One region of the Arthrobacter sp. CJ23 genome, then DNA from elsewhere that is predicted to be linked to it. Evidence: predicted binding sites of a transcription regulator. Region 1 holds the regulator's gene; the other holds the start of a gene.

Region 1 (14,900 bases):
CGCGGCCGCGGAACGCCTGGAGCATGCGGTGGCGGGCGCGCCGAGCGGCCTGCTGCCCAATGGGCTGAACAGTGAGCAGCTCGATTGCGTCGACCAGCTGCGTGACGCCTCGCGCGCCGCCCTGTCCGACTCGAAGTCGGACTCGGCCAACGCCGTTGACGGCGGCCGGCAGCTGGCCCGCTCGCGGCTCATGCTCATCCTCGAGTTGTGCGAGCGACTGCTGGCAGCCAACGAAAACCGCGAGGTGGTCTGGTTCTCGCGCAACAGCACCTTCGACCCCCAGCAGGGCTACGCGCAGCCCGACGAGACCTCGCCCGTGCTGATCAACGTTGCCCCGCTGAGCGTGGCCGGCCGCCTGCGGGAAGGCCTTTTCGCCGGGCACACGGTGGTGCTGACCTCGGCCACCTTGGCGATCGGTTCCGCATTCGAACCGGCTGCCGCCGGGCTGGGCCTGATTGGCGACGGCGCCCCCGGTTGGACCGGGATCGACGTCGGTTCCCCGTTCGACTATCCCAGGCAGGGCGTGCTCTATGTGGCCAGGCACCTGCCCAAACCGGGCCGCGGCACGTCCCCCGAGGCGCTGGACGAGCTCGAGGACCTCATCCGGGCTTCCGGCGGCGGCGCCCTGTGCCTCTTCTCCTCACGGAGGGCGGCTGAGGAAGCTGCCGAGGCCATGCGGGCCAGGCTCGACGTCGACATTCTCTGCCAGGGTGAATCGACCATGGCGGCGCTGGTGCGCCAATTCGCTGAGGAACCGGATACCTGCCTGTTCGGCACGATGTCCCTGTGGCAGGGCGTGGACGTGCCGGGCGGCTCCTGCCGGCTGGTGGTCATCGACCGCATTCCGTTCCCGCGCCCCGACGATCCGCTGATGACGGCCCGCTCACGGGCCGTGGCACAGTCCGGCGGCAACGGCTTCATGGCCGTCTCGGCAACGCATGCGGCCATCCGCCTGGCCCAGGGGGCCGGGCGCCTGATCCGTTCCACCGGCGACAAGGGCGTGGTGGCCGTGTTGGATTCCCGGCTCTCCACAGAGCGCTACGGCGGGTTCCTGCGCGCCGCCCTGCCGCCGTTCTGGGCCACCACGGACCGGACAGTGGTGCGGGGCGTGCTGGAACGGCTGCACGCAGCAGACTCCTAATATGTAGTCGTTTCTGTCAAGAGGCAGGACGAAGCGGTCCCGGGTGTGTGAACTGCTCCCCGGAAGTTGGACTGAGAAATTCAGTTCCGACTCCCGGGGAGCAGTTTTATGTATGCGAGCAGTTCGTTATCAGAGGATCAGCGCGAGGCCGCGGTAGCGTGGTTTGAGAAGGGCATCGCGGATAAGGCGACGGCCAGGGCGCTGGCTGTGTCTCGGGCGCCGGTCAAGCGTCTCTATCGGCGGTGGAGGATCCATGGTCGAGGAGCGCTGGTGACCAAGCCGACGAAGCAGAAGTACTCTTTCGAATCTAAGCTCGCGTTGGTCGAACGGTTCATCGCTGGCGAGACTGCCCCGGATCTGGCGGTGGAGGCCGGTTTGTCCTCGCCTCGCCTACTGGAAGCCTGGATCAGGGCGTATCGGCTGGAGGGCGAGGACGGGTTGCGGCCCAAGCCCAAAGGCAGGCCCCGGAAGCCAGATTCCCCGCCGCCTGCGGAGCTGCCCGAGTTGGAGAGGTTGCGGCGGGAGAACGAGCGGTTGCGCTCCGAGGTGGCGTACCTGGGAAAATTGCGGGCCTTGAGGGCGCAAAAACAACGGTGAAGGTCCAGGCCCTCATCGCCCTCAAGGCTGACTTCCCCCTGCCCGTTCTGCTGGATGTCTCAGGGCTTGCCCGGTCGACGTTCTTCTATCACCAGGCCCGTCTCCAGGCACCCGATCCGAAGGAAGCACTCAAGGCTGCAGTCACGGAGATCTTCGAGAAGAACCACGGCCGGTACGGGCACCGCCGCATCCACACCGAGCTGGTCAAGCAAGGCTGGACGGTCGCGAAGAAGACCGTGCTGAAGCTGATGCGCTTACTGCAACTGCTCTGCAAGGTCCGGCGGAAGAAGCGCTACAACTCCTACCGAGGCGAACAGGGCGCCATTGCCCCGAACCTGCTGAACCGGGAGTTCGACGCTGATGCCCCGAACCAGAAGTGGGTTACCGACGTGACGGAGTTCCGCGTCGGGGACCGGAAGCTCTATCTCTCACCGGTCATGGACCTCTTCGACCGGCAGATCATCTCCTACACCATCGGTTCGTCCCCGAACCTGGAGCTGACCAACACCTCACTGCGCGAGGCCCTGGCGACGCTCGAGTCCGGCCAGCAGCCGCTCGTGCATTCGGACCAGGGCTTCCAGTACCAGCACGCCTCCTGGCGGAACCTCCTGCAAGGTGCCGGCGCGGCCCAATCGATGTCCCGCAAGGGCAACTGCTACGACAACGCCGTCATGGAGAACTACTTCGGACACCTCAAGGAAGAACTCTTCCACTACGTCCGGTTCCTCAACACCGAAGCACTGGCAACGGCTTTGCACGAGTACATCCGCTGGTACAACACCGAACGGATCTCCACAAAGCTCAAGGGCCTGAGCCCGGTGCAATACCGTGCCCAGACCCTTGCAGCCTAGAATCCCATTTAGCCAGTCCAACATTCGGGGACCAGTTCAGTGTGGAGCTGGGGCCGCTTCTTTGATGGTGGGCCGGGGCGTCTGTTTGGTGTTCAGCGTGTCGTTGGCGACGGCGTGGTCAGACTAATATGCGCGGGTTGGTTACCGCAGGGCGAAGGTGTTCGGCTGGAGGGTATCGCTTCTCTAGGGTCGGGCGTGGCCCCGTTGGGGGCTGCCCATAGGAGTGACGCGAGTTCACTCCACGCGCTGCGAGACACCGACGCAGAGGCCCCGGGGGTTTTCAGGGCCGCTGCTGTGTGGCGGCGGTTTGAGCTTCGCTGGCCAGAGACCAGCACCAGCCGGCCAGTTCCCGGGCGATCGCGACGTTCGCGACCACGGGCCGTTTCCGGTGTTCGAGGTAGACGAGCCAGCGCTCATGGAGGCGCCGGTTGCCGGCCTGCCCGCGGGCCCGTGCCGCGGGGGTGGCGGCTTCCCACCGCGAACGCATAAGCGTTGAGGGGTGGGTGTAGGGCCGGCGATGGTGCCAGGCGGCCTCGATGAGCAGCCGGCGGGCGTGGGTGTTGCCGGTCTTGGTGATGCCGCCCTGGGCGCGGCGCTGGCCGGAGGAGTTCTCCGACGGCACCAGGCCCAGGTAGGCGCCGATCGTGGATCCGGTGAACCGGTTCCAGTCCCCGATCTCGACGGCCAGGCCGAACGCGGTCAGCGTCGAGACCCCGCGCAGGCATTCCAGCGCCCGCACCACCGGGGTGTATTCGCTGTCATAGGCGATTTTCGTGATGGCCGCATCCAGGCGGTCCCGCCGGGCCAGAGCCTGCGTGACAGCCTCAAGGGCAAGATCGTAGGCCAGCTGCAGGGGCGCGGAGTCGAAGCGTTGCCGGTAGAGCCAGCCCATGTGGGTCTGGGTCCAGGTGTCCCCGCCGCTGTAGTGGATGCCCTGGCGCAGCAGCAGTTTCGAGACCCGGTGCCGGGCCCGCATCAGGTCCCCGCGGGTATCTTCCCGGGCCCGGACCAGGTCCCTGGCCGCTTCCTGCCCGGGGCCCGGGACGGTGACCTCGGTGATCTGGTCCAGCTTCAAGAGCCGGGCCAGATGCAGGGCATCGTTGCGGTCCGTTTTTACCCGGTCCCCGGGCGGGCGTTGGAGCTTGGACTGGGCCGCGACCACACAATCAACACCGGCCGCCCGCAACACCCGGGCCAGGACGAAACCGGTCGGGCCGGCTTCGTAAACGACCCGGGACGGGCCAGGCAGCCCCTGGACCCAGGCCAGGATCTCCCCATGGTCCGGGGTCAGCCGGGCCCGGAGAACCTCACCGGTCTGCCCGTCGATCGCGCAGGCAACAACCGACAGGGCGTGGACATCCAGGCCCACGTGAGTACGCTCGAACATAGCTGGAACCTCCAACCTTCAAATGTGGCTCTGCCCCAACGGATTAAGTCTGGGGACAACCCACGGGAACTTGAAGAGAAGGTTCCAGCCCACCAGTTTCCCGGTCCTTCCGATAAAGGCCATTCACGCCGGGGACCAGGCCCCGGACAGCGCGGCCCCGGGACCCGGGCACACCCCACAGCCCGCGGTCCGGAGCCGTCCCGGCGACAATGGACGATCAGAAGGACCAGAACCCACCCCGGGCCGCAGCCCCCTCACACATATCGTCTAGCCCTCCTGGTCGACGGCCGACATGTCGCCGACGGCAGGCGTGCCATCGACGAGCGCGTAGCGCTGCATCACCGCCCCCATCGGTGAGGCGACCACCGGCTCGATGAGTCTGAGGTTCGTCGGAACCACCCCGCCGGCAAAGACCTTCTTTCCATTGCCGAGGAGGATCGGATACACCCAGAGCGTGAGCCGGTCGAAGATCCGCTCGGCAAACAGGGTCTGCACGAAGTCGAGACTGCCGATGACGTGGATGCTCGCGTGCCGTTCGCGCAGCTCGCGCACTGCGGCGGCAACATCGGGACCGAGCAGTGTGGAGCCGGCCCAGCCGAGGGCCGGCGTCTGGCGCGAGGCAACGTATTTCGGGAGGCGGTTGAACAGCCGCGCTATGTCCCCGTTCGCATGCGGCCAATATGAGGCGAAAATGTCGTAGGTCCGGCGCCCCAGCAGCAGCGCGTCCATCCCTTCCATCCCGGAATCGATCTGCGCTCCGACGATCTCGTCGATGAGGGGTGCCTGCCAGCCGCCAAACTCGAAGCCGTCGGCAGGGTCCTCCCCCGGCCCGCCAGGGGCCTGCGCCACGCCGTCGAGCGTGGTGAACAGGTCTATATGGATGAGTCCCATGCCGTGCTCCTTCGCTGCGCCCGCCGCCGGCCCGGCGACGGGATCACTTCGAGGCTGCCACAGCCTCCTGCCGTGGGGCAACGGCCTTCGGCCCGGCATGGACCGCAGGCGGAAGGCCGGTTGCGACCGTGTACCCCCGGCGCGGCGGCCTAGAGGGAGCGCAGCACGGACACGACCTTGCCCATGATGGTTGCTTGGTCGCCCAGGATCGGCTCGTACTGCGTGTTCTGCGGCAGCAGCCAGGTGTGGCCGTCACGCTGGCGGAACGTCTTCACCGTGGCTTCGTCATCCAGCAGGGCCGCGACGATGTCCCCGTTGATGGCATCATTCTGGCGCCGGACCACTACCCAGTCGCCGTCGCAGATGGCGGCATCGATCATGGAATCACCGGCCACCTTCAACATGAAGAGCTCGCCGTGGCCCACCAGCTGGCGCGGGAGCGAAAGGACGTCTTCAACAGTCTGGTCGGCCAGGATGGGACCGCCGGCGGCAATGCGTCCTACGAGGGGCACCATGGCCATGTCGCTGGCGCTGGCCAGTTCCGTGACGGCCAGGCCGGCCGTGCTGCGGAGCTTCGCCGGGGTTTCGACGCCCGGGATTTTCGCGCCGCCATCAAGGGTCAGCGGCATGAGGACTTCCATGGCCCGGGGGCGCTTGGGGTCCCGCCGGAGATAGCCGAGCTTCTCCAGCTGCGACAGCTGGTGGGTGACGCTGGACAGGCTGGCGAGCCCCACGGTGTCGCCGATTTCTCGCATGGACGGCGGGTAGCCGTTGTCATTGACCGAACGCTGGATGGTTTCCAGGATTTTCTTCTGCCGGACGGTCAGGCTCTTGGGGCTCTTCTGCGGCTGCTGGCTACGCAGGCTTGCCCTGCCGTCCGTGGCTTTCGCTGCCATGTTCGCCAACGCCCTTCCGTTCCGCCCGGCCGCGATGTTCCGCGGTTTCCGGGACTGTTCGGTCTGAATGTCAGACCCTGCTGATCCACTGAAACAGTGCCTGTTTCTTCACTCAAACGTAGGGCAGGCGCGGGCGTTTATCAAACATTTGTTCTAGCGAGTCTCGACACCGTTCGTTGATAAGTGCTAAAAATGTCGTAGCAAGGTTCGAATATGTGTTCTATTAAGGCTTCGATCCGGGTCCGGTGTTCGAATGATTCGTTCGAACACCGGGCCGCGAAGGGGCCAACGGACACAGAAAACGGCAGCCGCCCACCGGGATTCACGGGGCGGAGGCGATCGCTCAGGAGGGCTCAGCTCATGTCTGCAAACACCACGCTCCACGGTTCCCACTACACGCCGGCACCGGGCCGGCTTCGGCTCACCCGCCGCGGCCGCATCGTGTTCTTCGGCTTCCCCATGTTCCTGCTCGTGGCTGTGCTGCTCAGCCTGGCCGGATTCTTCAATTCCCCGGCCAAGGCCTCCGATGCCGCGTCCGAGCTGCACCCGCCCGTAGCGGTCACGGTCACGGTCCAGCCGGGACAGTCCCTGTGGGGGATTGCCGGTGCGGCTGCGCCGGAGCGCGACCCCCGCGACGTCATTGCCGAAATCATCCAGCTGAACAACCTCCGCGGCGGCAAGATCGTGCCAGGGCAATCCCTGTTCGTTCCCGCAAACTAGGCCGGGCTGGCCATGGTCGCGGCCCGTCACAGTTACGGGGCGGGCGTCCTTGCACCTTAAACTGTCATGGTGAGTGACCAGCTTGAGCGACTTGACCGACTTCCCCTCCGGACCAACCTGCGTGGACTGAGCCCCTATGGCGCACCGCAGCTTGACGTCCCCATCCTGCTCAACGTCAACGAGAATACCCATGGCGTGCCGGCGGATGTGCAGGCCGCCATCACCGAGGCCGTCGCGGCGGCCGCCACCGGGCTGAACCGCTACCCGGACCGCGAGTTCACCGAGCTCCGTGAAGCACTCGCCGAATACCTCGGCCATGGCCTGTCCGCGGACAACATCTGGGCTGCCAACGGCTCCAATGAGGTCCTCCAGCAGATCCTCCAGGCTTTCGGCGGCCCGGGCCGCAAAGCCCTCGGCTTCCCTCCCACGTACTCCATGTACCCGCTGCTGGCCAGCGGCACCGACACCGAATATGTCCGGGGCGTCCGTGCGGAGGGCTACGGCCTGGACGCTGCTTCCGCCGCCGCGCAGGTCGGCGAATCCGGTGCGAACATCGTCTTCCTCTGTTCGCCGAACAACCCCACGGGAACGGGGCTGGGCCTGGACGTCGTCGAGGCCGTCTACGAAGCCGGTGAGGCCAGCCAGGCGATCGTGATCGTCGATGAGGCCTACCACGAGTTCGCGCACGACAACACGCCCAGCGCACTCACCCTGCTGCCGGGCCGTGAGCGGCTCATCGTCTCGCGCACCATGAGCAAGGCCTTCGCGCTGGCGGGGGCGCGGCTGGGCTACATGGCCGCGGCCCCGGAGGTCACTGACGCCATCCGGCTGGTCCGCCTGCCCTACCACCTCTCGGCCGTCACCCAGGCCACGGCACTCGCCGCCCTCCGGCACCGCGAGGCACTCATGGCCGACGTCGAGGACATCAAGGTCCAGCGCGACCGCATTGTCAGCGAACTGCGCCGCCTGGGCCTCAAGCCCGCCGCCTCCGACTCGAACTACGTCTTCTTCGGCGGCCTCGAGAACCCGCACGCCGTCTGGCAGGGCCTGCTCGACGCCGGCGTCCTGATCCGCGACGTTGGAATCCCCGGACACCTGAGGGTCACCGCCGGTACTGAGACGGAAACCACAGCCTTCCTCAAGGCGCTGCAATCCCTTCTGGGCGGCCAGACGCCCTTGCCCGCCTAAACTGGTAGCTAGACCCAGCCAATCCTTCGTACATAAGGACATATCAATGAGCGAATCCGGCGCCATGCCGTCCGCCGCCCGCACCGCACGCATGGAGCGTGCCACGAGTGAATCCTCCGTCCTGGTTGAAATCAACCTCGACGGCACGGGCGTCTCGGACATCAGCACCACGGTCCCGTTCTACGACCACATGCTGACGGCGCTGTGCAAGCATTCCCTCATCGACATGACCGTCAAAGCGACGGGCGACACCCACATCGATGCCCACCACACTGTGGAAGACGTGGCAATCACCTTCGGCGAGGTACTGCGCACGGCTCTGGGGAACAAGGCCGGCATCCGCCGCTTCGGCGAGGCCACCGTTCCGCTGGACGAGGCACTGGCCCACGCCGTCGTCGACGTCTCCGGGCGTCCCTACCTGGTGCACGGCGGCGAGCCCGCAGGCCAGGAATACCACCTGATCGGCGGCCATTTCACGGGCTCCCTGACCCGTCACGTCTTCGAAGCCATCACCCTGCACGCCGGCATCTGCCTGCACATGAACGTCCTCGCCGGCCGGGATCCGCACCACATCGTCGAAGCACAGTTCAAGGCCTTCGCCCGTGCCCTGCGCGCGGCAGTGGAACCGGACCCGCGCGTCGAGGGCATCCCGTCCACCAAGGGTGCCCTGTGAGCGCCCAGATCCTGAAGGACGGCGCTGTCACCGACGCCATCGCTACCGCCAAGCCCGTGTCCGCCGAGGGCAAGCCCACGGTCACGGTGCTCGACTACGGTTCCGGCAACGTCCGTTCGGCCGTGCGTGCGCTGGAACGGGCCGGCGCCGAGGTCATCCTCAGTGCCAAGCCCGAGGACGTGCTCAATGCCGACGGCCTGCTGGTCCCCGGCGTGGGGGCCTTCGAAACCGTCATGAAGGAACTCAAGGCCGTTGACGCCATCCGCATGATCGGCCGCCGCGTTGCCGGTGGACGTCCCGTGCTGGGCATCTGCGTGGGACTGCAGGTCCTCTTCGAAGGCGGCGTCGAACACGGCACCGAGGCCGAGGGCATGGGCGAATGGCCCGGCAAGGTGGAGCTCCTGCCCGCCAAGGTGGTTCCGCACATGGGCTGGAACACCGTCCAGGTGCCGGAAGGCTCCAAGCTGTTCGCCGGCGTCGAGCAGGAACGCTTCTACTTCGTGCACTCCTACGGCGTGCAGGAATGGAACTTCGACGTGGTGCAGCCGCGCATGGCCCCGCCGCTGGTGACCTGGTCCGATCACGGTGCCCCGTTCATCGCGGCTGTCGAAAACGGCCCGCTCTGCGCCACGCAGTTCCACCCCGAAAAGTCCGGCGACGCCGGTGCCCGCCTCCTGCGCAACTGGGTGGACGGGCTCCGCAAACCTGCCGCCGCCCAGACCGGAAAAGCCCAGGCAGGAACAGCCCAGGCCGGAACCAGCGGAACGGACGCCGCCTAGATGTGGTCCGTGGTCCTCATGGGACTCGCCGGCCTGCTGGTGGGCGGGGGAATCTCCTTCCATCAGCAGAAGAAGCCCCGCTGGGTCTCCATCTCGTTCTATGTGCTGGCAGGCATGTCCCTGCTGGCCGCCTACCTCCTGACGCTGCCGGGCAACTGAGCCCCGCGTCCCCAACTACCTCAGGGACCCTCATGACCACCTCCGAAACGTCCATCCTGGAACTCCTGCCCGCCGTCGACATCGTGGACGGCCAGGCCGTCCGCCTCCTTCAAGGCGAGGCCGGCAGCGAGACCAGCTACGGCACGCCGCTCGAAGCAGCCCTGAACTGGCAGAACGCCGGCGCCGAATGGGTGCACATGGTGGACCTCGACGCCGCCTTCGGCCGCGGCAACAACGCGGACCTCATCAGCGAGGTGGTGTCCCAGCTCAGCGTCAAGGTGGAACTCTCCGGCGGCCTGCGCGACGACGAATCGCTCGAACGCGCCCTGGACCTGGGCGTCGCGCGGGTGAACCTCGGCACCGCGGCCCTGGAAAATCCGGAGTGGACCCGCCGCGCCATCGACCGCTTCGGTGACAAGATCGCCGTCGGGCTCGACGTCCGCGGCACCACCCTGGCCGGCCGCGGCTGGACCAAGGAAGGCGGCGACCTCTGGGAGGTGCTCGCCCGCCTCGAGGACGCCGGCTGTGCCCGCTACGTGGTCACCGACGTCACCAAGGACGGCACACTGCAGGGCCCCAACGTCGAACTGCTCCGCCAGATGGTCGAGAAGACCGGCAAGCCCGTGGTGGCCTCGGGCGGCATCTCCAGCCTGGAGGACCTGCGCGTGCTCCGTGAACTCGTTCCGCTCGGCGTTGAGGGCGCGATTGTCGGCAAGGCCCTGTACGCCGGCGCCTTCACCCTGCCCGAGGCCCTGGACGTGGCCGGCCGCCGCTGATGCGGGAGCCCCAAGCACAGCAACCCCCGGCAGGCCCGCCCAAGCGCGAGCTGCCGGGCCACATCGCCGCGGCCCTGGCCGGAGCCGGGGGAGCGGGCGACTCCGCCGGCCAGCCCTGGGCCGGGCGCAGCCTTGCCGGCGACGACGCCAAGATCCACAACTTCGAGGACGACGACGGTTCCGCGGATGCCGGATACCTCGCCGCGGTTGCCGGGCTTCTCGCCGGAACCGGCGGCGAAGCCGCAGTGGTGCAGGCCCTGGCCACGGCGCGGGTCTTCGTGCCCGTGGTGGCCCAGCTGGCCGAGGAAGCCGAGGGCGTGGACGGCCTGCATGCCGACAAGCAGGCCGACATGGCCTTGGTCACGCTGAAGGCCCCGGACGGACGGACCGCCATGCCGGTCTTCACGTCCGCCGCCGCGCTGGAAGCCTGGCATTCCGAGGCGAGGCCCGTGGCTGTCTACGCTGCCAGGGCGGCGCTCTCAGCCGTGTCCGAGGGCGCACAGCTCCTGGTGCTGGACCCGGGCTCCGACTTCGCGTTCGTGGTCCGCCGTCCCGCGATGTGGGCCCTGGCGCAGCAGCAGGATTGGACGCCGTCGTACCTTGATGATCAACTGGAGTCTGCTCTCGGTTCCGCCGCAGCGGCCTTTCCGGCCGTCCGCCGCCTGGAGACGCATCCCGGCGCCGGCGTCGCTTCGCGTACGGCAGGCGGCCTGCCGGTTGCCGGCGGTGGTGCGGGACCGGAACTGCGCGTGGTGCTCTTCCTCGAAGACGGGCTCGACGCCGCAGCCGTCCAGGCCCTCGTTGCGGGGCTCAATGAATCGTGGGCACGGCTTGATGCCTTTGCGGAAGGGGTCGACTCGATCGAAGTCAAGCTGCAGCGTGCGGCGCAGGAGCCTGCGCCGCGGTAACGGCGGCACCGGTTTCCCCGGGGCTGCCCCGGGGGAACAAAGGATGTAGCTTGTGAATTTCGCTCTCTACAAAGAGATGCTGTCCGTGGCGCCTGTCAGGCGGCTCCTGCTCGTGGGCATGATCGCCCGCATTCCGCACTCCGCGGCCGGAGTGCTGCTGACGCTGCATATCGTCCTGACGCTCGGCCTGGGCTACGCTGCCGCCGGCGCCGCGGCCGCAGTCATGACCATCGGCATTGCCGTGGGCGCGCCCTGGCGCGGGCGCCGCGTGGACACCGCCGGGCTGCGGAAGGCCCTGATCCCCTCGGTGATCTCCGAAACCGTCATCTGGTCCATCGTTCCGCACGTGAGCTACGAATGGATCCTTCCGCTCGTGTTCGTGGGCGGGCTCTTCACGCTGCCGATCTTCAGCGTGGTCCGGCAGTCCCTGGGGGTAATGGTGGACGGCGAACAACGCCGCTCGGCCTTCGCCCTTGATTCGATAGCCACCGAACTGGTCTTCATGATCGGGCCGGCCGTGGGCGCCATTGTGGCAACGGCCGGCTTCACCGTCGCGGGCCTCACCGCAGTGGGCGTCTCCGTCTCCGTGGCCGGGCTGTTCCTCATCTGGTTCAACCCGCCCACGCGCAGCGAGGATGTCTGCACTCCGGAAGAAGCCGCGGACCGTGCCGCGGACGATCTTGCCGCCGCTGAAGCCGCAGTGGTGGCCTCCGCCCCGGCCCACGTCCAGGAAGCAGCCTCCGAAATGGCGTCGGCCCGTGGAACCCGCGGCGGGGCCCTCCGGGGCAGGCTGGCGCGTAACTTCACCTGGTTCACGGCCTCCGTGGCGGCCCTGTTCGCCGTGGCGGGCGGCGCCGGCATGGTGCTCAGCGGAACCGACGTCGGCATTGTGGCACTCCTGGAACGCGGGGGCCACGAGACCGAAATCGGCATCGTTTTCTTCTTCTGGTGCGCCGCGTCTGTGGTCGGCGGACTCATCTACGGGGCCATGCACCGGCCTGTCTCGCCGATGCTGCTCCTGCTCGGGATGGCGGCCCTGACCATCCCGATGGGCTTCGCCCGGGACACCTGGACGCTGGCCCTGCTCTCCTTGCTGCCCGGCCTGCTGTGTGCGCCCGTGCTCTCCGCTGCGTCCGAGAAGGTCGCAGACCTCGTGGACGAGGACCGCCGGGGCGAGGCCATGGGCTGGTACGGCTCCGCCCTCACAGCCGGCGTGGCGCTCGGGGCGCCGCTGGCCGGCGTGTTCATCGACGGGATCGGCCCCTCGGGCGGCTTTGTGGCCGTGGGGACGGCCGGCGTCGTGTTGTGCGTAGCAGGCCTGGCGCTCATGAAGCGCCGGCGTGCGGCGCGCGTCTGAACAGCGCGAACTGAGGAGCAGCAGCACACTTAAACAGACGACGACGGCGGGCCGACCTTCAAAGGTCAGCCCGCCGTCGTCGTCTGCTTGCTTTGCCGAGCCTTGGCTGCTCGAGCCTCAGTTAACCGGGCCGGTGAACTTCTCACCGGGACCCTTGCCGGGCTCATCGGGGATGAGGGAGGCTTCGCGGAAGGCGAGCTGGAGGGAGCGCAGGCCGTCGCGCAAGGGCCCGGCGTGCTGGGAACCGATCTCCGGCGCGGCTGCGGTCACGAGGCCGGCGAGGGCCGTGATGAGCTTGCGGGCTTCGTCGAGGTCCTTGAGTTCTTCAGCGTTGGCGTCGTCGGCCAGGCCGACCTTGACGGCTGCGGCGCTCATGAGGTGGACGGCGCCCGTGGTGATGACCTCCACGGCCGCAACTTCCGAGATGTCACGGATCTGCTGGGCCACACCGGCGTCGGCGGCGGGTGCCTCGCTGTAGGAATTGTGTGAATTGCTGTCTGAAGTGCTCATGCTGCTAAGCTTGTCACAGACCGACTGGAAGTCGTTATTTTGCTGTGTTGAATCCCGCCGCGCTTGATGTGCGCTTGGCGGGGTATTTCTGTAGAATTGGTTTTCAGTTTGCAAGCGGAGTTCTCTCCCACCCGCGTCAGCCGTATTCCCTCAGGGGATGGAAGTTGCCGGGTACCTGGTCGGACATTGCTCACGGGCCCAGCCCATAAGCAGTGCGCACTGCCCCATGGGCAGCCTGCTCCGATCTTCGAGGCCTTCGATTGCGCCAGCAATTGGGGGCCTTCTCTATTTTGCCGGTGACACTCACCACAACCACAGGAGCTTTAACATTAGCGAGCCAAGAATCAATGAGCGTATCCGCGTCCCCGAGGTGCGGTTGGTCGGCCCTGCCGGCGAACAGGTAGGAATCGTCCGCATTGAGGATGCACTGCGCCTTGCTGCCGAGTCCGATCTCGATCTCGTTGAAGTTGCCCCGCAGGCCAAGCCTCCTGTTTGCAAGCTGATGGACTTCGGCAAGTACAAGTACGAAGCCGCCGTCAAGGCCCGCGAAGCCCGCAAGAACCAGACCAACACGGTTCTGAAGGAAATCCGCTTCCGCCTGAAGATCGACAAGCACGACTACGAGACCAAGCGCGGCCACGCCCTGCGCTTCCTCGGTGCCGGTGACAAGGTCAAGGCCATGATCCAGTTCCGTGGCCGTGAGCAGCAGCGTCCGGAGATGGGCATCCGCCTGCTCCAGAAGTTCGCCGAAGACGTCGCCGAGGTTGGCATCGTCGAATCCAGCCCGCGCATCGATGGCCGCAACATGGTCATGGTCATCGGTCCGCTGAAGAACAAGGCTGAAGCCAAGGCCGAAGCCCGCCGCGCCGCCCAGCGTGCCGAGGCCAAGGCCCAGAACGAAGCCAAGGCAGCCGGCCGCGTGGACCTCACCGGCGAAGACACGCCGATGACCCAGTCCCTGGCAGATCTGCTGCCTGCAGGACTGCTCGCAGCAGTTGAAGAGCCCGCTGAGGAAACCGCAGCAGAGGCCGTGGAGGTTCCCGCAGCGGAAGCTCCCGTGGCCGAAGAAGCCCCGGTTGTCGAAGAGGCTCCGGTAGTCGAGGAAGCTCCGGTTGTTGAAGAAGCTCCCGTGGCCGAAGAGGCCCCGGTTGTTGAAGAAGCACCCGTGGCCGTAGAAGCCCCGGTGGTCGAGGAAGCACCCGCAGCTGTCGAAGCTCCGGTTGTTGAAGCGGCACCGGCCGAGGCAGCCCCGAAGCCCGTGGTTCCGAAGCCCGCCGTTCCGGCAGCTCCGAAGCCCGTCGCCAAGCCGGCAGCCCCGAAGCCTGCAGCCCGGCCTGCGGCCCCCAAGGCCGCGCCGAAGCCCGCGGCACGCAAGACAAACTAGTTCAACGCCGCAGGAGGCCAGCCTCCACACGGCAAGCAACCAGCACGCCGCCCCATGAGGTCGGCTGCACGAAAGAACTGCGGACCACGTCCGCGGATACGTAAGGAGATCGGTTCCCATGCCGAAGATGAAGACCCACAGCGGTGCTAAGAAGCGCTTCAAGCTGACCGGTACCGGCAAGCTGCGCCGCCAGCAGGCCAACCGCCGTCACTACCTGGAGCACAAGTCCTCCAGGCTGACCCGCCGCCTTGCCGGCGACAAGATCGTCTTCAAGGGCGACGCCAAGGTCATCCGGAAGATGCTCGGCATCTAAGTTCCAAGTTCTCTGGTTTCTGCCAACCGGCAGCAACCGACTACACCAAAAGCCTTCTCAGGCCGGCCGGGTTTCCGGCAGTAGCAGCTTGGGATAAAGATTTCTGAAGGAGTACGCACGTGGCACGTGTGAAGCGGGCGGTAAACGCCCACAAGAAGCGCCGGGTTGTCCTTGAACGCGCAAAGGGTTACCGCGGTCAGCGGTCTCGCCTGTACCGCAAGGCCAAAGAGCAGCTGCTGCACTCGTTTGTGTACAGCTACGGCGACCGCCGCAAGAAGAAGGGTGACTTCCGTCGCCTCTGGATCCAGCGTATCAACGCTGCATCCCGCGCCAACGGCCTCACCTACAACCGTCTGATCCAGGGCCTGAA
Region 2 (14,900 bases), 960 kb from region 1:
GCCGAAGATGCCGGTGCCGTGGCGGTCATGGCGCTCGAGCGCGTCCCGGCCGACATCCGCGCCCAGGGTGGCGTGTCCCGCATGTCCGATCCGGACATGATCGACGCGATCATCGCTGCCGTGTCCATCCCGGTCATGGCCAAGGCCCGCATCGGCCACTTCGTCGAGGCCCAGGTCCTGCAGTCCCTCGGTGTCGACTACATCGACGAGTCCGAGGTCCTGACCCCGGCCGACTACGTCAACCACATCGACAAGTGGAACTTCACCGTTCCCTTCGTCTGCGGCGCCACCAACCTCGGCGAGGCCCTGCGCCGCATCAACGAGGGCGCGGCCATGATCCGCTCCAAGGGCGAGGCCGGCACCGGCGATGTCTCCAACGCCACGGGCCACATGCGCCAGATCCGTGCCGAGATCGCCAAGCTCGCCGCCCTGCCCGAGGACGAGCTGTACGTCGCCGCCAAGGAACTGCAGGCACCGTACGAACTGGTCAAGGAAGTTGCCGCCACGGGCAAGCTCCCCGTGGTGCTCTTCACCGCCGGCGGCATCGCCACCCCGGCTGACGCCGCCATGATGATGCAGCTCGGTGCGGACGGCGTGTTCGTCGGTTCCGGCATCTTCAAGTCCGGCAACCCGGCGCAGCGCGCCGCCGCCGTCGTGAAGGCCACCACCTTCTACGACGACGCCGACGTCATCGCCAAGGTCTCCCGCGGCCTGGGCGAAGCCATGGTGGGCATCAACGTGGACGAGATCCCGCAGCCGCACCGCCTCGCAGAGCGCGGCTGGTAAGTCTCACACTTAGGTCTCGGGCAGCGGCAATCCTCTGCGTGCTATTCCCCGCGCTTCGTTGGCAGCCAAGTAGCTGCTCGGGGCGCGGGGCCCCTTTTACGCACGCTGCCGGATCACACCGTCCTTCGCATTAGAGGTCAGTTCTCGACGGCGGCGAGTCACCTATGCTGGGTGACTCGCCGCCGTCGTTCTTTAAGGTGAAGTTATTCGAGGCCGCGGCGCTTCAGGAGGGGTTCCAGCCTGGCGTCCCGGCCTCGGAAGGTGCGGAACGATTCCAGCGGGTCGCGGCTGTTGCCGCGGGACAGGAGCTCCGTACGGAAACGGTCCCCGTTCTCCCGGCTCAGCCCGCCGTTCTCGGTGAACCACTCGACGGTGTCGGCATCCAGGACCTCGCTCCAGATGTAGGAGTAGTACCCGGCGGCGTAGCCGGCGCCCGCGAAAATGTGCTGGAAATAGCCGGTGCGGTAGCGGGGCGGGATGAGGCTGTGGGCCACGCCTGCCGCGGCAAGCGCCTTGGCCTCGAAGGCCAGCGCGTCGGTGGGCACGTCGCCGGCCTCCAGGACATGCCAGGCGAGGTCGAGGAGCGCGGCCCCCAGGTACTCGGTGGTGGCGAAGCCTTCGCCCCACAGCCGGGACTCGTTCAGCTTGTCCACTATGTCCTGCGGCAACGGCTCGCCGGTGGCGTGGTGCCGCGCATAGTTGGCCAGGACCTCCGGCCACATGATCCACATTTCGTTGACCTGGGACGGGTATTCGACAAAGTCCCGGGGCACGGCCGTGCCCGAGAACCGTGGGTACCTGACATCGGAAAACAGGCCGTGCAGGGCGTGCCCGAACTCGTGGAAGAGCGTCCGGACCTCATCGAGAGTCAGCAGTGTGGGTTCACCGGCGGGCGGCTTCGAAATGTTGAGGTTGTTGATCACCACGGCCTTGGTGCCCAGCAAGGAGGACTGCTCCACGAGCGAGTTCATCCACGCACCACCCCGCTTGGATTCGCGTGTGTAGTAGTCGCCCAGGAAGAGTCCGAGCTCCGAGCCGTCGGCGTTGCGCACTTCCCAGACACGGACGTCGGGGTGGTACCCGGCCAGGTCCGCGCGTTCGTGGAACGTGATCCCGTACAGGGACGTCGCGGCGAAGAACACGCCGTCATGCAGGACCTTGTCCAGGCTGAAGAACGGCCGGATTGCCTGCTCGTCCACGGAGAAGCGTTCGCGGCGGACCTTGGCGGAGTAGTACGCCCAGTCCCAGGCTTCCAGAGGGTGGCCGGCGGTCTCCGCCAAGGCGGCGGCTTCCGCGTCGGCGTTCCGGACGGCGGCCGGTGCCAGGCGGTCCATCATGGCCTGGACGGCTTCGAAGTCAGGGGCAGTCTGGCGGTCCACGGTGAGTTCGGCGTAGTTGGCGAAGCCCAGGAGCGTGGCTTTCTCAGCCCGCAGGCGGACCATGGACGTGACCAGTTCGCGGACGTCCAGGCTGCCACCGGCACTGCCACGGGCAAGCGAGGCTTCGTGGAGGCGGCGGCGCACGTCACGGTTCTCCAGGGCGGACATGGCCGGCTGATTGCTCGGCTGGATGAGGGTGAGCAGGTACTTGCCCTCGTGCCCCGCTGTCCTGGCGGCCTCAGCGGAACTGGCGATGTCATCGGCGGGCAGCCCGGCCAGATCAGCGGCATCGTCCAGCAGGAGGGCCGAGGACTTCATCGCCTCCTTGACCCGCTGGCCGAACTCTGTGCCCAGCCGGGAGAGCTCGGCATTGATGCCCTTGAGCCGCTCCTGGCCGGCGTCGTCCAGTTGGATGCCGGACTGGCGGAACTCCTTGAGGTACTCCTCTACCAGGCGCGTTGATTCGCTGTCCAGCCCCGTGACGTCGATCGCTGCGAAACGCTCGAACAGTGCCCTGTTCATGTACACGGCATCCTGGTGCGCCGAGAACTTCGGCGAGAGCCTGGTCTCTAGTTCCCTGATGGTGTCCGTGGCGTCCGCAGAGACCAGTGTGAAGAACGAGGCCGCCGCGCGTTCGAGCAGCCGCCCTGCCCGTTCCATGGCCACGGCGGTGTTCTCAAAGGTGGCGGCTTCGGACTGTTCGGTGATGGCCTGGATTTCTGCAAGGTGCTCGGCGAGCCCGGCGTCCACCGCCTCGGCGAAGTGGGCGTCTTCGATTCCGGCGAAGAGGGGTAGCCCGAACGGCAGGGGACTGGGACTCAGGAGAGGATTGGTCATGAAGTGACTCTTTCACGTAAGAATGCGGCGCTCAACGGTGGCGCGCGAAAAAATGTCCGGGTGCCGCCGTAGGATGGCGGGCATGCGGCCCCCTTTGACTTTCCACCGGCGAACGACAGCGTCACGCACCGCGGCGGCACTGGCCGCCCTGGCCTTGGCGGCGTCCTTGGCGTCCTGCGGGGTGGTGGCGGAATCCAGTGCCGACAAGTCCTCCAGCCCGGCCGCCACCCCGGTGACCGAAACCCCCACGCCCACGCCGGCGCCCACGCCGACGCCCGGCAAGGGTCCGGCGTGCCCGGAGCTGCGCTGCACGTCCATTACCGTCACCGGCGACATGCTGGTGCACACGCAGCTGTGGCAGCAGGCCCGGGAGGACGCGGCGGCAGCCGGGCAGCCCGGCTACACCTTCGTGCCGCTCCTGGAAGGGCAGCGCCGCTACATCCGCAACAGCGACCTCGGCATCTGCCACCAGGAAACGCCCGTTGCCGGGCCTGAGGGCCCGTTCTCCGCCTACCCCTCGTTCAATGTGCCGCCACAGATCATCGCGGCCTCGAAGGACGTCGGCTACCAGGCCTGCACCACCTCGAGCAACCACACCATCGACCGGGGCACGGACGGCCTTCTGCGCACACTGGATGCCCTGGATGCCGCCGGGCTCAAGCACACGGGCTCCTACCGCACGGAGGCCGAGTCCAAGGGCGTCCTGCTGCTCAAGACCGAGGCCGCCACCATTGCCGTGATCGCCGGAACCTACGGCCACAACGGCCAGATCCCGGAATTCCCCTGGCAGGTGGATGAACTGGATCCCGCAGCGATGATCGCCAAGGCCGTGCAGGCCCGGGCGCTGGGCGCGGACATCGTGCTGGGCGTCATGCATGCCGGCGATGAGTACGCCAGCGAGGCCAACGCACAGCAGCAGGACGTGGCCCACACACTCGTGGACAGCGGCCAGTTCACCATGGTCTACGGCCACCACACGCATTCCGTGCTGCCCATCGAGAACTACAAGGGCACCTGGATTGTGTACGGCCTCGGCAACGGCGTCACCGAACTCTCACCCTGGTACGTGGTCAACAACGAGGGCCTGCTGGTACGTGCCCAGTTCGGCCAGGACGCCGCGGGGGTCTGGAAGGCCTCGGACCTGGCCTGGGCGCCGTCGGTCATCGTCCGCGGCCCCTACCGCTGGTGCTCGGTGGCCAGTGATGCCCCGCAGGGGGTCTGTGCCACACCGGCGGCCGACGCCGAAACCCATCTGCGGACCAAGACGGTGGTCGAATCCATGGGGGCGGCCACGGCCGGAGCCCACGAACTCCTCATCACCAAGGAGAAATAGCAGGGCCGTGAGCCCGAAGCCTCAGCGCGGGCGGCGGGCCGCGTGTTCGCGCGCGAGGCGGGCGTAGCCGTCGTCGGGCGTTCCGGGAACGAAGGTTCCGTACTTGCGTTCGACGGCGGTCCGGATCAGAAAGTCGGCAATCGCAGGGTTCTTCGGCAGGAGCGAGCCGTGCAGGTAGCTGGCCACGACGTTGCGGTAGCGGGCGCCCTCGTGCCCGTCCTTGCTGTTGTTTCCGGCACCCTTGGACACCGTGCCCAAAGGTTCGACGCCGGGGCCCAGGGTGGTCTGTCCGCTGTGGTTTTCGTACCCCAGAACTTCGCCGAACTCGGGGGAGTTGAGCGTGACGTTCCCGATCAGGCGCTCGTCCGTGCCGTTGGTTTCGACATCCAGGATGCCGATGCCCGGGATGACCGGACCGGCGCTGGTCTTGAAAAACTTGCCGAACAGCTGGTAGAGGCCGCAGATGACCAGCATGGGCGTGCCGTCGGATGCCAGCTGCTGCAGGGTTTCGCCGCGGGACTGCAGATCGTCCTGGATCAGCAGCTGTCCGCTGTCCTGGCCGCCGCCGCCCACGATGATGTCCACGTCCTCCGGGAACTCGTCGCCCACGTTGTATTCGGACAGCTCCGGGGTGTAGCCGTGCCAGCGGAGCCGCTGCTGCAGGACCAGGGCGTTGCCCCAGTCGCCGTAGATGTTCATTTCACGCGGGTACAGCTGCAGCACGCGGATGGTGCCCTTGCCTGGCTGTGCAGGGCTGCCGGGCTGTGCTGTGGTGTCGTCTGCCGTGGTCATGAGACCACCTCCACTGTGGTGATTTTGGCGAGTTCGCGGCGGATGGCCAGCATGGACGTGTAGGTGCAGAAAATGCGCTTGGGTTTGCCCTGCGAGCCCTGGATGAACGCTGCCAGTGCCGCCGGAATGTCGGTGTCCACGGCGCCGATCCGCACATCGTCGTACTGCAGGCGCAGTGCCATGTCGTAGGCGCGCACCCCGGTGAGGACCTCCACGCCTTCTTCCTGCAGGGAGTCGAACTCCACGTCCCACAGCCAGGACATGTCCCGGCCGTCGGCGTAGTTGTCGTTGATGGCGATCATGGAGGCGTAGCCCTTGGCCGGGAAGGATTTCAGGCCCAGGCGGAAGCCGCTCGGGTTCTTGACCAGCACCAGCTCGAGTGGCAGGCCGTCCACGGTCAGGCTCTCGCCGCGGCCGAACGCCGGGGCCACCTCGGAAAGCGCCTTGACCAGCGTGGTGGCATCCGTGCTGCCGGCGATGGCTCGTGCGAGGGCCAGCGCGGCGGCCGCGTTGAAGATGTTGTACACGCCGCGCAGCTTCATGTGCGTGGTGATGGTTGCACCGTCGAACTCGAAATCGGCGTCTTCGGCACCCACCCGGCGGAGCACGACGTCGGCCTCCGGGGCGGCGGGAACGGCAGCGGCGGTGGCGCTTCCGTGAGCTGTAGCGGCCCCGTGGGCCGTGGCGGCGTGCGGCGCGGCACGCATGTCGTCGTCGTTGGGGAAGGTGCTCCGGAGCGACTCGTCCAGGCCGAAGTAGAGGACTTCGGTTCCGCTTACGGTGGCCGCAATCCGGGCCACCCGGGGGTCCTCGCGGTTAAGGACAACGGTGCCGGTGGTCTTGGCGGCGATGTGCTGCAGGAGCTGGGCGGTCTTGTCGATCTCGCCGAAGCGGTCCAGCTGGTCGCGCAGGACGTTGAGCAGCAGGCTGAAGCGCGGAGGCACCTGGTTGACGAAGTGCACCGCGTGCGCCTCGTCCAGTTCCAGCACGGCGACGTCGGCATCCAGCTGGCCGCGCCAGTCCACCTCGCCCAGCAGGGAGGCGGCAACACCGCGGGTGAAGTTGCTGCCGGTGCGGTTGGTGAAGACCTTCAGCCCCTGGCTCTCGAGCAGCTCCACTACCATCTTGGTGGTGGTCGTCTTGCCGTTGGTGCCGCTGACCACGGCTACGCCGTGCGGGAGCGTGGCAAGCGTGCGCTGCATGAAACGGGGATCGATTTTTTCGACCACCAGGCCGGGCAACGCCGAGCCTCCACCGCGGAGCCTGGACAGTGCACGGACCAGCTTGCCGAGCGGAACGCTGAAGGAAAACATGTTCTGTAATATATCCCAGTTGAGGCATGGAACCTGGCCCGGAGGCTGCTCCCGGGCCCGCGTGCGCACGCCGGCAGCGGCGGGCGCATTATGATGGTCGAATGACCAACCCCCTTTCCAACGCGTCTTCGCGCGTGGGTGCAGGCCTGCGGATCGGCGTCCTGGCGCTGCAAGGCGACTTCCGCGAGCACCTTCACGCCGTGGAGGACGCGGGCGCCACCGGTGTGGGCATCCGCCGCCCGGCCGAGCTCGACGACGTCGACGGCCTCATTATTCCCGGTGGCGAATCCACCACGATCGACAAGCTGTCCCGCATCTTTGAACTCGCCGACCCGATCCGCAAGCGCATCGCCGACGGCCTGCCCGTGTACGGCTCCTGCGCTGGCATGATCCTGCTGGCCGACGATATCGCGGACCCGGCCAAGGACCTGGCCGGCAACCCCCAGCAGACCTTCGGCGGCCTGGACATCACCGTCCGCCGCAATGCCTTCGGCCGCCAGCGCGAGTCCTTCGAAACGGACCTGGACTTCAAGGGCCTTGACTTCAGCGCGGGCGAGAACGGTGTGGACCCTGTTCACGCCGTGTTCATCCGCGGCCCCTGGGTTGAGCGCGTTGGCCCCGGCGTGGAAATCCTGGCCCAGGTGGACCCGGACCACGCCAGCCATACGGCCACGTTGCACGGGTTGGCTAGAATTGTTGCAGTGCGTTCAGGCCAGCTGCTGGCCACCTCCTTCCACCCGGAAGTGACGGGCGAGAAGCGCGTGCATGAACTCTTTATTCGAATGATCAGAGGAGAAGCGTAAAGCATGTCAGGCCACTCCAAATGGGCGACGACCAAACACAAGAAGGCCATCCTCGACAGTCGACGGGCCAAGTCGTTCGCCAAGCTGATCAAGAACATCGAAGTCGCGGCACGCATGGGCGGGCCGGACCTCGCCGGTAACCCGAGCCTCGAACTGGCCGTCACCAAGGCCAAGAAGACCTCGGTGCCCGCCGACAACATCGACCGCGCCATCAAGCGCGGCGCCGGCCTCACCGGCGAAGTGGTGGACTACACCGAGATCATGTACGAAGCCCGCGGACCCCAGGGTTCCGCGCTGCTGATCGAGTGCCTCACGGACAACAAGAACCGTGCGGCCTCGGAAGTGCGGCTCGCCATCTCCCGCAACGGCGGCACCATCGCCGACCCGGGTTCCGTCAGCTACCTGTTCGCCCGCAAGGGCGTCGTGAACCTGCCCAAGAACGGCCTGAGCGAGGACGACGTCCTGATGGCCGTGCTGGACGCAGGCGCGGAGGAAGTCAAGGACAGCGGCGAGAACTGGGAAATCCACTCGGAGCCCCAGGACCTGCAGGCGATCCGCGACGCGCTCAAGGAAGCCGGCATCGACTACGAGTCCGACGAAGCCGAATTCGTGCCCTCGATGCAGGTGCCGCTTGACCTTGAGGGCGCCAAGAAGTTCATGAAGCTCGTGGACGCCCTCGAAGACCTCGACGACGTCCAGAACGTGTACACCAACGCGGACATGAGCGAGGAAGTCCAGGCTGCGCTCGAAGCCGAGTAGCACGCTCATTTTGGCAACTTACAGGGAGGCCCGGACTTGACTCTTCGCGTATTGGGAGTCGATCCGGGCCTCACCCGTTGCGGCATCGGTGTGGTGGACGTTGAGCGGAACCGCCGCGCCACCATGGTTGCCGTGGGCGTGGTGGGCACCTCGCCCGAGCAGACCCTGGACAAGCGTCTTCTGGTCATTGCCGAGACCATCGATGAATGGCTGGAGCGCCACAAACCGGACGTCGTCGCCGTCGAACGCGTCTTCTCGCAGATGAACGTCAGCACCGTCATGGGCGTGGCCCAGGCCTCCGGCGTGGTCATCGCGGCGGCAGCGCGCCGCGGCATCCCGGTGGCGCTGCACACGCCGTCGGAAGTCAAGGCGGCCGTGACCGGCAGCGGATCGGCCAACAAGGATGCCGTGACCAAACTGGTCACCAAGATCCTGCGCCTCGATGCCCCACCCAAGCCCGCCGACGCCGCAGACGCCCTCGCCCTGGCCTTGACCCATGCCTGGCGTGCCGGCAGCGGTGCCGCCGCGTCCGCAACCGGCAACGGCAAGGACTCCCTGACCCCGGCGCAACGGGCCTGGGCCGAAGCAGAGGCGAAGGCGCGCCGTGGACGCTGAAGCTTCCGCGCTCTTGCTACTCTGTTCGTAGATATGTTCGGATAGTCCGCCCCTGCTGCTTCCTGTTTGCCGGGGGACGGACGGTACTTCAGGAGCCGGGTCTTGATCAGTTTTCTCCGCGGAACCGTGGCGCACGTCGGTCTTTCAACGGCTGTCATCGACCTCAACGGCGCCGGAATGAGCGTCTTCGCGACGCCGCAGACCCTGGGCCACCTGAAACTTGGCGAGGAGGCGAAGCTCTTCACCTCCCTGATCGTCCGGGAAGACTCGCTGACCCTTTTCGGCTTTGCCGACGACGACGAACGTGAAGTTTTCGATGTCCTGCTCAGTGTGAGCGGGGTGGGGCCGCGCCTGGCACTTGCCGTGCTGGCCGTCCACGAACCCGAAGCCATCCGTGTGGCCGCCCACACCGGTGACAGCAAGACCTTCACCAAGGTTCCGGGCATCGGCCCCAAGGTGGCGGGCCGCATCGTGCTCGAACTCGCCGGCAAGCTCGTGCCGCACGGCACGGGAACCGTCACCTCCTCTACTCCGGCGCCCTCTGCCGAGACGGTCTGGAAACCGCAGGTGGTCGCCGCAATGACCAGCCTGGGCTGGTCCGAGAAGGATGCCACCGGCAGCATCGACAAGGCGCTGACGGATTCCCCCGGGCTGGCCGAGGAGGGCAATGTTGCCCAGATCCTGCGTGCCACCCTCCGCTGGCTGGGCCAGGACGGTGCCCGCGCAGGGAACCGGGTAGGCAGCCGTGGCTGAGCCGTCCCTTGTCGCCGGGGGAGAAGAGCCGGAGGAGCGCGCCATCGAGGCGGCCCTGCGGCCCAAGAACCTGCACGACTTCGTGGGCCAGCACCGCGTCCGCAAGCAGCTCTCCCTGGTTCTCGAGGCATCACGCATGCGCGGGCGCAGCGCGGACCACGTGCTGTTTTCCGGGCCTCCGGGCCTGGGCAAGACCACGCTCGCCATGATCGTTGCCTCCGAAATGAATGCGCCGCTGCGCATCAGCAGCGGCCCGGCCATCCAGCATGCCGGTGACCTGGCCGCCATCCTGTCCTCGCTTTCGGAGGGGGAGGTGCTCTTCCTGGACGAGATCCACCGGATGTCCCGGCCCGCCGAGGAAATGCTCTACATGGCCATGGAAGACTTCCGTGTGGACATCGTGGTGGGCAAGGGCGCCGGCGCCACCGCCATCCCGCTGGAACTTCCCCCGTTTACCCTGGTTGGGGCCACCACCCGGGCGGGGCTCCTTCCCGGTCCGCTGCGCGACCGCTTCGGGTTCACCGGCCACCTCGAGTTCTATTCCGTCGCGGAACTGGAGCTGGTGCTCCGTCGATCGGCAGGCCTGCTGGACCTGAAGGTCAACTCTGCGGGGTTCAGCGAAATTGCGGGCCGCTCCAGGGGGACGCCCCGCATCGCGAACCGCCTGCTGCGGCGCGTCCGGGACTGGGCGCTGGTGCATGGCATAGAGCAGATCGACGCCCATTCGGCGTCCGCAGCGCTGGACATGTACGAGGTCGACAAACGGGGACTTGACCGACTGGACCGCTCCGTCCTGGAAGCACTGATCACCAAGTTCAACGGTGGGCCCGTGGGCCTGTCCACCCTGGCGATCGCCGTCGGCGAGGAGCCCGAAACGGTGGAAACCGTCGCCGAGCCCTACCTTGTCCGGGAAGGGCTCCTTGGCCGGACCCCGCGGGGGCGGATTGCCATGGCCCCGGCTTGGACGCACCTCGGCTATGCCGTGCCGGCCGGCGTTTTCGGCCAGGAGGCGCTGGCTCTCTTCGGGGAAGAAGAAACGGACGCCGAAACAGCCGACACCGGCCGATAACACCTTGCGTTCAGCTTTTCCCTCTAGACTGGTATGACGCTCGGCACGTCCGAGTCCTTGGATCTGTGCGCCGCCACCGCGGAGCAGCACGCGGCCGGCGGGCAACGCCTCACAGCCGCAGGGTCCGCCGGGACGATGCCGTGGACCAGAAACGTAAGTACAGAACGGAACTTCCCTGTGGATCCAATGACCATACTGCTGTTCGTCATGCTTGGACTTTTTGTCTTCATGATGTTCCGCCGCAACAAGAAGACCCAGCAGCAGCAGGCAACGCTGCAGTCCAAGTTTGCCCCCGGAGTGGACGTCATGACCAGCTTCGGGCTGTTCGGACGTATCGTCTCGATGGACGAGGCCGAGAATAAGGTCGTTCTCGAGCTGTCTCCCGGCACCGAGGCCACCGTGCACCGCCAGGCCGTGACCAAGATCATCGAGCCCACCGAGGCCGCCCCGGTGGTTCCGGACGACGCGTCCTCCCTCACGGCTGCCGAGGCCGAGGCTCCGGCCGGCACTGAAACGCCTGCCTCCTCCGAGACCCCGGACGAGACCATTGCGCGCCTCAACGGCGAGGACAAGAAGGACAGCTAGACCGTAAGCCGCGGGAACACCGCGCGGACAACCTCTCCGGCAGCGGACCGCCGCCGGCAGGCGCTTACCAGCGCCCGCCGGCGGCTGTTCCGGCATCAACAGGAAGATCGATAATGGCACGGACCGGCCCCAAAAACTCAGCCCGCAGGGTGCTGACTTGGCTTGGAGCAATTTTCGTTGTATTGACAGCAGTCCTCGGCGGCGGCGTCATCTCGGGTCACGCGAGCTGGGCGCCCAAGCTGGCCCTGGACCTTGAAGGCGGCACCCAGATGATCCTGGCGCCCAAGGTTGAGGGCTCGGGGGACATCAATGAGGAGCAGCTCAACCAGGCTGTCGCCATCATCCGCCAGCGCGTGGACGGTTCCGGTGTTGCCGAAGCCGAAATCAGCACCCAGTCCGGCCGCAACGTGGTGGTCAGCCTCCCGGGAACCCCTTCCAAGGAAACCCGCGCGCTGATCCAGGCCTCGGCGGACATGAACTTCCGTCCGGTCATTGCCGTCGGTGACGGCAATCCCGTTCCCGTTGAGTCCCGCACTCCGGAGGACCAGCTGCCCAAGCCCGCCGCAGCGCCCGCCAACGCGAGCGACTCCAACTGGGTCACCGCCGACGTCGTGAAGACCTTCGAAGCCTTGGACTGCGTGAACCCTGCAACGGACAAGCAGCAACGCTCCGACCCGGCCAAGCCACTGGTGACCTGCGAGCCCTCCACCGGCCTGAAATACATCCTGGGTCCCGTTGAGGTCAAGGGCCAGGACATCACTGACTCTTCCTTCAGCCAGGTCCAGGGAGCCCAGGGCTCGGTCACCAACTCCTGGGGCGTCAACATCGTGTTCAACGGCGATGCCGCTGCCAAGTTCAAAGCTGTCACCGAGCGCCTGAACCAGTTCTACATCGCCGCCGGCGGCGAGAGCGGCAATGACCCCAAGTCGCAGTTCGCCATCGTCCTGGACGACAAGGTCATTTCGGCGCCGCGTTCCCTTGCTGTCATCACCGACGGCCGTCCGCAGATCACGGGCAACTTCACGCAGGCATCGGCCAAGGCGCTCTCCGACCAGCTCCGCTATGGTGCGCTGCCCATCAGCTTTGAAATCCAGTCCGAGCAGCAGATTTCGGCCACACTCGGTGGCGAACAGCTCCGCCTCGGCCTGCTGGCCGGCCTGATCGGCCTCCTGCTGGTGGTTGTCTACTCGCTGTTCCAGTACCGGGCCCTGGGCTTCGTCACCATTGCCTCCCTGGTGGTGGCAGGTGCCCTGACCTACCTGGCCATCGCCATCCTTGGCTGGACAGAGAACTACCGCCTCTCCCTGGCCGGTGTCGCCGGCCTGATCGTGGCCATCGGCCAGACTGCCGACTCCTTCATCGTCTACTTCGAACGCATCCGCGACGAACTGCGTGAGGGCCGTGGCCTGGTGTCCGCCGTCGAGAACGGCTGGAAGCGCGCCAAGCGCACTGTTCTTGCCTCCAAGGCCGTCAACCTGCTGGCGGCCCTGGTGCTGTACTTCGTGGCCGTGGGCAACGTTCGAGGCTTCGCGTTTACGCTGGGCCTGACGGCCGTGGCCGACCTTCTGGTCGTGTTCATCTTCACCCACCCGGTTCTGCAGCTGCTTGCCCGTACCAAGTTCTTCGGCGAGGGCCACCGGTTCTCCGGCCTTTCGCCGGACCGCCTGGGCGCCGTGCCCCTGTACCGCGGCGCCGGCCGGCTCCGCACGCCTACGGAGAAGCCCGCCGTGGTCCGCGCCCGCAACACCGGCGCCGTGGCCGAGGCAGAACGCCGCATGACCATTGCCGAACGGCGCCTTGCCGAAAAGCAGGGCCAGCTGACTGGCTCTTCCAACGGCACCAAGGAGGAGAAGTAATGACATCGAGCTTCGCAACCTTCGGCAATGAGCTCTACACGGGCAAGCGCTCGTACAACTTTGTTGCCGCCAAGAAGATCTGGTTCATCATCGCGGCCGTGGCCGTGGCCCTGTCCATCCTGATTCCGGCCGCCAAGGGCGGCTTCAACCTGGGAATCGAGTTCCGCGGCGGCTCGGAATTCACGGTCTCCAACGTGAAGACCACCTCCGCTGCCCTCGGTGAAAAGGCGGTCCACGACGTGGTTGCCGGGGCTGTACCGCGCGTTGCCAACGTGGCCGGCACCACCATGCGCATCCAGACGGACAAGCTGAGCGAGGACGAGACCATCCGGGTCAAGGAAGGCCTCACCAGCGCCTACGGCGTCACTGAGAACGAGGTCACCTCCACATTCGTCGGCCCCACCTGGGGACAGGACGTGACCAAGCAGGCACTGATCGGCCTGGTGGTCTTCGTGGGCCTTGCCGCCGTGCTCATGGCGCTCTACTTCCGGACCTGGAAGATGTCGCTGTCAGCCCTCGCGGGCATGCTCGTCACGATGTTCACCACGGCGGGCGTCTACGCCCTCAGCGATTTCGAAGTGACGCCGTCTGCGATCATCGGCTTCCTGACCGTGCTCAGCTACTCGCTGTACGACACGGTGGTGGTCTTCGACAAGATCCGCGAGAACACCGCGGACATCACCACCTCCAGCCGGCGCACGTTCGCCGAAGAGGTCAACCTCGCCGTCAACCAGACCCTGGTCCGGTCCATCAACACCATGATGGTTGCCGTCCTGCCGGTTGCCGCAATCCTCTTCATCGGTGCCGGACTCCTGGGCGCCGGAACCCTGCGCGACCTCTCGCTGGCCCTGTTTGTCGGCATCCTGATCGGCACCGCCGCCACGATCTTCATCGCGGCCCCGCTCTATGCCTGGCTCCGCCAGGGCGAGCCGGAGCTGGTCAAGCAGGCCAAAAAGGTGGCCCAGCGCCGTGCGGATGCTGCCTCCGAGGCAGCCACCGTCTAGCTGACACCACAACGCAAGGGCCGGTCCCGCCACAACGGCGGGGCCGGCCCTTGCTATTGGCGAGTTCGTCATGGTGCTGTCCGGTTGTTGGAGTGTTAACCTGCGGGAATAGACTGGAAGAATTAAATCAGTCGTGAGGGGTGCTTCTGTGGAAGAACGTACGACGTCGGCGCCGCCGGCGGGCGGGGACGACAGTTACAGCGGTGTACCCGGTCCGGGATCTGCTGAGATGGGCCGCGCTTCCGGCGCGGTGCCCCTGGATACTCCCGGCGTGCGTCCCACCTTCCCCGGACGCCGCGAGCGCACGCGTTCGCGGCTTGCCAGGCTCACCGGCCGCGGCGTGGCACCCTACTCACCGATCCTGGAGCCGCTGCTGCGCACGGTGCGCGCCAACAACCCCCGGGAAGACCTGGACCTGATCCAGCGGGCATTCACCGTTGCCGAACGCAGCCACCAGGGGCAGAAGCGCAAGAGCGGCGATCCCTACATCACGCACCCCGTCGCCGTCGCCACCATTCTGGCGGAACTGGGCATGACGGGCACCACCCTGGCCGCGGCGCTGTTGCACGACACCGTCGAGGACACGCCGTACACCCTGGCCGACCTGACGGCGGACTTCGGCCCGGAAGTGGCCATGCTGGTGGACGGCGTCACCAAACTGGACAAGGTCAGCTTCGGCGAGGCAGCGCAGTCCGAGACCGTGCGCAAGATGGTCGTGGCCATGGCCAAGGACATCCGTGTGCTGATGATCAAGCTCGCGGACCGTCTCCACAACGCGCGCACCTGGCGCTTCGTTTCGGCCGAGTCCTCGTCCCGCAAGGCCCGCGAAACCCTGGAGATCTTCGCGCCGCTGGCCCACCGCCTCGGCATGAACACCGTCAAGTGGGAGCTCGAGGACCTCTCCTTCGCGGCCCTGTACCCCAAGGTGTACGAGGAAATCGTCCGCATGGTGGGGGACCGGACGCCGGAGCGCGAAAAGAGCCTCAGCGTCATCCGCAACCAAATCGCCGACGACC

Evidence for each region. The regulator LexA, encoded in region 1, represses DNA repair genes until DNA is damaged. The targets are predictions, from matches to a motif close to TCGAACANNTGTTCGA.
Region 2: ruvA (Holliday junction branch migration protein RuvA) is a predicted target of LexA. The motif match lies at 8,643-8,658, and genes of this name have one in related genera.

Annotation. Positions count from the first base shown of each region.
Region 1 is NZ_CP102950.1:1,626,150-1,641,049, forward strand. It holds gene NVV90_RS07220 (ATP-dependent DNA helicase) at 1-1,141, shown strand, start outside; gene NVV90_RS07225 (helix-turn-helix domain-containing protein) at 1,412-1,738, shown strand; gene NVV90_RS07230 (IS3 family transposase) at 1,735-2,589, shown strand; gene NVV90_RS07235 (IS110 family transposase) at 2,870-3,976, opposite strand; gene NVV90_RS07240 (dihydrofolate reductase family protein) at 4,244-4,867, opposite strand; gene lexA (transcriptional repressor LexA) at 5,017-5,763, opposite strand; gene NVV90_RS07250 (LysM peptidoglycan-binding domain-containing protein) at 6,124-6,483, shown strand; gene NVV90_RS07255 (histidinol-phosphate transaminase) at 6,553-7,671, shown strand; gene hisB (imidazoleglycerol-phosphate dehydratase HisB) at 7,718-8,344, shown strand; gene hisH (imidazole glycerol phosphate synthase subunit HisH) at 8,341-9,123, shown strand; gene NVV90_RS07270 (hypothetical protein) at 9,133-9,282, shown strand; gene priA (bifunctional 1-(5-phosphoribosyl)-5-((5-phosphoribosylamino)methylideneamino)imidazole-4-carboxamide isomerase/phosphoribosylanthranilate isomerase PriA) at 9,315-10,058, shown strand; gene NVV90_RS07280 (SseB family protein) at 10,058-10,966, shown strand; gene NVV90_RS07285 (MFS transporter) at 11,019-12,323, shown strand; gene NVV90_RS07290 (DUF1844 domain-containing protein) at 12,441-12,833, opposite strand; gene infC (translation initiation factor IF-3) at 13,204-14,217, shown strand; gene rpmI (50S ribosomal protein L35) at 14,336-14,530, shown strand; gene rplT (50S ribosomal protein L20) at 14,650-14,900, shown strand, end outside.
Region 2 is NZ_CP102950.1:2,590,738-2,605,637, reverse strand. It holds gene pdxS (pyridoxal 5'-phosphate synthase lyase subunit PdxS) at 1-786, shown strand, start outside; gene NVV90_RS11490 (M3 family metallopeptidase) at 990-3,002, opposite strand; gene NVV90_RS11485 (CapA family protein) at 3,085-4,335, shown strand; gene NVV90_RS11480 (type 1 glutamine amidotransferase) at 4,357-5,127, opposite strand; gene NVV90_RS11475 (Mur ligase family protein) at 5,124-6,440, opposite strand; gene pdxT (pyridoxal 5'-phosphate synthase glutaminase subunit PdxT) at 6,542-7,243, shown strand; gene NVV90_RS11465 (YebC/PmpR family DNA-binding transcriptional regulator) at 7,247-8,002, shown strand; gene ruvC (crossover junction endodeoxyribonuclease RuvC) at 8,039-8,617, shown strand; gene ruvA (Holliday junction branch migration protein RuvA) at 8,720-9,370, shown strand; gene ruvB (Holliday junction branch migration DNA helicase RuvB) at 9,363-10,439, shown strand; gene yajC (preprotein translocase subunit YajC) at 10,626-11,024, shown strand; gene secD (protein translocase subunit SecD) at 11,138-12,880, shown strand; gene secF (protein translocase subunit SecF) at 12,880-13,884, shown strand; gene NVV90_RS11430 (bifunctional (p)ppGpp synthetase/guanosine-3',5'-bis(diphosphate) 3'-pyrophosphohydrolase) at 14,033-14,900, shown strand, end outside.